2 regions of the Rouxiella sp. Mn2063 genome follow, and region 1 is predicted to be linked to the other one. Evidence: predicted binding sites of a transcription regulator. Region 1 holds the regulator's gene; the other holds the start of a gene.
The links. The regulator CRP, encoded in region 1, controls carbon source genes, mostly activating them, when cyclic AMP is high. The targets are predictions, from matches to a motif close to ATGTGANNNNNNTCACAT.
Positions count from the first base shown of each region.

Region 1 (3,169 bases):
ACCTTTGCTGACCGGGTATTTTTCGCCAACTCGGGTGCCGAAGCTAATGAAGCTGCATTCAAGCTGGCGCGTTACTACGCATCTGCTCGCCATAGCCCTTACAAAAGCAAAATTATTGCCTTCCACAATGCTTTCCATGGCCGCACGTTGTTTACCGTTTCAGTCGGTGGACAGCCAAAATATTCGGACGGATTTGGCCCCAAGCCTGCTGATATCGTCCATGTACCTTTCAATGATCTGGCCGCGGTTAAAGCGGTTATCGACTCCCACACTTGTGCCATTGTCGTCGAACCGATTCAAGGTGAAGGCGGTGTAACGCCAGCTACCCAAGAATTTATGCAAGGTTTACGTGACCTGTGCGATGAGCATAACGCGCTGCTGGTATTTGATGAAGTGCAAAGCGGAATGGGGCGCAGCGGCAAACTGTTTAGCTATATGCATTATGGCGTCACGCCAGATATCCTCACGACGGCCAAAGCGTTGGGCGGTGGTTTCCCAGTGAGCGCGATGCTGACTAGCGAAGAGGTCGCCTCGGTAATGGCACCGGGCAAACACGGTACCACTTACGGTGGTAATCCGCTGGCTTGTGCGGTTGCCGAAGCGGCGCTGGATTTGATTAATACGCCAGAAGTATTGGCTGGCATTGATGAACGTCGTGATGCCTTCTTACAGGCGCTGACGGCTATCAATGACAAATATAAGGTCTTCCAGGAGTTTAGAGGTCAAGGCTTGCTGATCGGCGCTGAGTTGTCAGAAGCTTATAAAAACCGGGCTGGTGAGTTCCTTGCCGCCGCGGCTGAACAAGGCGTGATGGTCTTGGTGGCTGGCACAAATGTGATGCGCTTTGCCCCGTCATTAGTGATCGATTTTGATGATATTCGGGAAGGTATGGCGCGCTTTGAACAGGCGGTTGCTCAGGTTGTTGGCGTTTAATATCTGGCTTAAAAGAGTCCAATAAAAATGGCGCAGCAGAATTATCTGTTGCGCCATTTTTTCTTTAAGATTTTATTCAGGGTTAATAAATGCTGGCGGTGAATTAACGGGTGCCGTAAACGACAATTGTTTTACCGTGTGCGGAGATCAGGTTCTGATCTTCGAGCATTTTGAGGATACGTCCAACTGTCTCACGTGAGCAGCCGACGATCTGACCGATTTCCTGACGAGTGATTTTGATCTGCATACCATCTGGGTGGGTCATGGCATCGGGCTGTTTAGCCAGATTAAGCAGAGTTTGGGCAATACGGCCTGTCACATCAAGGAATGCAAGATTTCCTACTTTTTCAGAAGTCACTTGCAAACGGTTCGCCATCTGCGCGGAAAGGCGCATTAAAATATCCGGGTTCACTTGGATCAACTGGCGGAATTTCTTATAGGAAATTTCTGCCACTTCACAGGCAGTTTTTGCCCGTACCCAAGCGCTACGTTCCTGGCCTTCTTCGAAAAGACCAAGCTCGCCGATGAAATCTCCCTGATTCAGATAGGAGAGGATCATCTCTTTGCCTTCTTCATCCTTGATCAGCACGGCAACCGAACCTTTCACGATGTAGTAAAGCGTTTCGGCTTTTTCACCTTGGTGAATCAGCGTACTTTTAGATGGATATTTGTGTATATGACAATGAGACAGGAACCATTCGAGAGTAGGGTCTGTTTGTGGTTTGCCGAGAACCATTAGCTATTATCCTCTGTTATTACCGTCTGAGTTCCCTGTACGGCGTTTTTATAAATAAGCGCCATTTTAGCATATGAACAGATCAGCAATACTGCAAGCGACAGGCGGAGCGATATCCCTCAAAAAAGGGGTGTCACTATGAAAACCGGAGCCGGAAATTGCTGATAAGTTTCTGTCGCTTTGTTTGTAACACAGGATTGCCCTAGTGTCTCCTGTTGTCTCGCTTCAGCATGACGGCGATCTCCCTGCATTGCATTTTTAGGCTAAAAGGGTAGTCTGTCGGGGAATATTCGCTGGGAGAAAAAGAGATGCAGGCACGGGTAAAGTGGGTCGAAGGGTTGACGTTTTTAGGCGAATCCGCATCAGGTCATCAGGTATTGATGGACGGAAATGCGGGTGATAAAGCGCCAAGCCCAATGGAAATGTTGTTGATGTCCGCTGGTGGATGTAGCGCCATTGATGTGGTGTCTATTTTGCAAAAAGGTCGTAACGATGTGGTGGATTGCGAGGTGAAGCTGACCTCAGAACGTCGTGAAGAAGCGCCTCGTTTATTTACTCGCATCAACCTGCATTTTATTGTTACAGGCACTGGTTTGACCGATAAAGTGGTTGAACGTGCGGTCAGCCTGTCTGCGGAGAAGTACTGCTCGGTATCGCTGATGCTGGGTAAAGCCGCCACCATTACGCACAGCTTTGAAGTGATTAACCCGCAGGATGCGAATACCTCATTATAAGAGGTCGTCGTTTTGTCCGCTAAGTTGCTGGCAACGATGACGCACTAATTCTATAAAACGCCGCGCCGTTAAGGTTAGCGGCGTTTTTTGTGAGTAAATCAGGCTGTACTCGACTGTTGGAAGATGCGGGATTGGCAAGGGGCAGAACATACGTTGCATCAACGGCAGTCTGAACATGGCCGCGGTTCCCAACGTAAGATAATCAGCGCTAAGCACCAGTGTTAACCCAAATAACAGAGAGTTGCTATGCAATACCGTTTGCCCCGTTCGCGAGGGAATTGCCAGCAGCGATTGGCTAAGTTTTTGATAGTAGCCCATGTCATCGTCGGGCAGTAGCCAGCTCGCTTTAGCCAATTGCGCGATGTTGGTCGCGCGCTGCAACGGATGGTGTCGGCGTGCGATTACGCATATTGGCGTGATAAATAGTGATTCACTGGCTAGTCCCGTCAGTGGTACGTCAGGGCTGATAATATCTATCGCCATGTCCAGACGCCCTTCACGTAGTGCAGGCAAGAGCGTTAAAAGGTGCCCTTCCTCAACGCGTAATTTGGCCTGCGGGAATTGTTCACTAAACTGCTCAGTAAGTTGGGGAAGCAAGAGCATGCCCATCGACGAGGAAAAACCAACGCTGACCGATCCCGCTGACATAGCATCGATTTGCTGTACTTCATCTACCGCCCGTTGCAACTCTTCCAAAATAAACTGCATACGCTGCGCAAAAGCCTGGCCACTTGGCGTCAAGGTCATGCCGTGCGTACCACGAATA
Region 1 is NZ_JBMOUD010000002.1:403,881-407,049, forward strand. It holds gene argD (bifunctional acetylornithine/succinyldiaminopimelate transaminase) at 1-933, shown strand, start outside; gene crp (cAMP-activated global transcriptional regulator CRP) at 1,037-1,669, opposite strand; gene ACL9RG_RS05235 (OsmC family protein) at 1,978-2,403, shown strand; gene ACL9RG_RS05240 (LysR substrate-binding domain-containing protein) at 2,398-3,169, opposite strand, start outside.

Region 2 (3,169 bases), on a different contig from region 1:
AAATGCCAGTACAAAGGCGATAGGCACCGCCCAGCTCTGATGCTGGCGTACAAATTCAGTGGTGTAATGAATAATGTCATTTAAGGTCAAAGATCGGCATCCTCTTGGTTTACCTCAAGCAAAGTCTCGCAAAGCAATCCAAGTTGCGGTTAAACAACATGGCCATGAGACATATTGCAGCCAAGAGTAGTGCATTCCACCGCGAAATTCCGCAACAAAACCTGAATGAAAATGCTATTCCAGGTAACGCTCGCGCAATGACTCACGTACTTGTGCCGTCACGCCATACTCTTTTTCTAACCAACTATCCGTTGAGCCGTAACGTACTTCAATTTCAGCAATAGCGGTATCAATGAAGCTTTCACGTACCGAGAGCACATAGCCGAACTTATCCAACGCTATTTTGCCAAGGTTAAGGGACATTCTCGCCAGCAACTGCTCACGAAAAGGCGCTAGCGTGGTGTCAGTCAGCAGATAATCCTCAATCACGGTGTTCTTATCTGCCCCTAAAGCAAAGAGCACTAATGCCGAGCCGATGCCGGTACGATCTTTCCCTACCGCACAATGCTGTACTAATGCCCCGCCGTTTGGCTGACGCAAAATAGCGACGAGCTGTTTATAAGCTGAATTATTAAACGGCAGGCGACGATACAGTTCTTGCATAAACTTTTCAGGATCAAATCCTGCAATGGTTTGTGCACTGAGCTGTTCGAGATTAGCACTGATCACGTCGCTTAGCGGGTTAGCTGGCGCATGATGATACTGGCAGCCAGACCAGATAATATCGGGCTTGTCGGCAACTTCGTCGCTATCACGGTAATCAAGAATATGGGCAACAGGAATTTGGCTGAGGAAGTGACAATCCTTATCCGTTAGTTGATTAAGCGCACCAGAGCGGTAAAGCCATCCGCGTTTGATTCGGCGGCCATCGGCGGCGATATTACCCCCAAGTTCGCGAAAATTAATACCACCGCCTAAAGGAGTTAAAGAAGGGTGAAGTAAAATCGTTGCCGTCATATTGCCTCTCATTATTCCATCAATGTTGAGACTGACCTTAACAGATTCACGCGGTGAGATAAAAAAACGGGCCGCAAAAGTGGCCCGTTTCAGTCGATTATTCCAATAGGTAGCCTATTAGATCAGGTGACGCGCAGCCTCAACCACGATTTTCACCGCATGACTTTCGGTTTGTTTCATGGTTTCCGCATTAGGGATCTCTTGCTGGGTGCGGTTAACGATTACACCGGCGACCATTCCGGCGCGCAGACCCTGGCTCGCACACATAGTCAGTAGCGTGGCAGATTCCATTTCATAGTTCATCACGCCCATTTCCTGCCATTCTTGCATCGACTCTTTAAAACGACGCACAACACGGCCGGAATAGGTGTCATAACGTTCCTGACCCGGATAGAAAGTATCAGAAGAAGCGGTCACACCAATATGAGTGGTGGCACCGACTGATTTTGCGGCCTCAACCAATGCAGTCGTACAAGCAAAATCAGCGACCGCAGGGAACTCCATCGGCGCGAAGTGCAAGCTGGCACCGTCCAAGCGCACAGCGGCCGTCGTAACCAGTACATCACCGACATTAATATGCGGCTGAATAGCTCCAGTGGTGCCAATGCGCAGGAAAGTACGGATGCCTAATTGCGCTAACTCTTCTACGGCAATAGAAGTAGAAGGGCCACCGATACCGGTTGAGCAGACGATAACTGCCTTGCCATCCAACTCCGCACGCCAAGAGGTAAATTCACGATGGGACGCCAGACGCACTGGGTTTTCCATCAATTTAGCAATTTTCTCAACGCGCTCAGGGTCACCAGGGACAATCGCTAAGGTCGCGCCTTGCAGGTTTTGCTTGGTGAGGCCAAGGTGGAAAACATCTGACATACATTAATTCCTTTTTGATTGGATGAGTTTTTCGCTGAAGGAAACATCGCTACTTTATCGCTGATTACGCCACATTTACGTGACAGCAGTCACTTTGATGCAAAGTGAAAATCATCACATACATTTTATATGTGACAAAAATCACATTAACGAGTGAGTAAATGTTATTTGCGCGGCGTTATCAATAAGGAAGGAAAAATAAGACTTTGCTGAATCCTTGGAGCTAGCACACATTATGGTCATTGCCCTCTCAATATTATGGCTTATAGTTTAATACTTGAACGCTTACCCTGCATGGAGATCGCAATGACAACCGAAAATAACGTTGAAATAAAACCAACAACACCTACTTTCTCCCCTGCCGTTACCCCTGTTGCAGGTACCACTATTCACACCGATACCGAAGGTCTTCACGCAGGTGAAACCACGATCCCTTCTTTAGGGAAAGAGCTACCGGCTTACCTTGCTCGCCCGCAAAAATATACGGGAAAACTGCCGGTGGTATTGGTTGTACAAGAGATATTTGGCGTTCACGAACATATTCGTGATATCTGCCGCCGCTTGGCAAAGCAAGGCTACCTTGCCATCGCGCCTGAGCTGTATTTCCGCCAAGGCGATCCGAGTCAATATACAGATATCGGCGAGTTATTCAGCAAACTGGTCAGCAAAGTCCCGGATAACCAAGTCCTCTCTGACCTTGATCACGCCGCCCATTGGGCCTGCCAAAATGGTGGCGATGCTTCAAAACTGGCAATTACTGGTTTCTGCTGGGGTGGACGAATAACGTGGTTATATGCCGCTCATAATCCGCAGTTGAAAGCCGCAGTGGCGTGGTATGGAAAACTGGTTGGGGATAAAACCCTCACCAATCCAAGCTATCCTGTCGATGAGGCAAAAGATTTAAGCGCACCGGTGCTGGGTTTGTACGGTGGTAAGGATAATAGTATTTCGCAAGAGAGCATTGAGAAAATGCGCCAGGCAATCCGTGCGGCAAACGCTGATGCAGAAATCGTGGTCTACCCAGAAGCCGATCACGCGTTTAATGCCGATTACCGTCCAACTTATCACCCAGAAGCTGCCGCCGATGGCTGGCAACGAATGTTAGATTGGTTTGCCAAATATGGTGTGAAATAACCCCAAGCTAAATATCAGATCAGCATAAAAAAGAGCGCTAATGCGCTCTTTTTTCTCACCATAACCAACCATGATCGCTGACGATTAAGCTTTAGCGGCTCGCAAGTTTTTCGCTGCCGTGACCATGTTAGCCAAGGCTTCACGA
Region 2 is NZ_JBMOUD010000013.1:112,300-115,468, reverse strand. It holds gene ACL9RG_RS17630 (DedA family protein) at 1-90, opposite strand, end outside; gene ACL9RG_RS17625 (tyrosine-protein phosphatase) at 235-1,017, opposite strand; gene udp (uridine phosphorylase) at 1,135-1,890, opposite strand; gene ACL9RG_RS17615 (dienelactone hydrolase family protein) at 2,197-3,024, shown strand; gene metE (5-methyltetrahydropteroyltriglutamate--homocysteine S-methyltransferase) at 3,109-3,169, opposite strand, start outside.
Region 2: the regulator CRP is predicted to act here: its motif matches at 2,020-2,037, upstream of udp (uridine phosphorylase).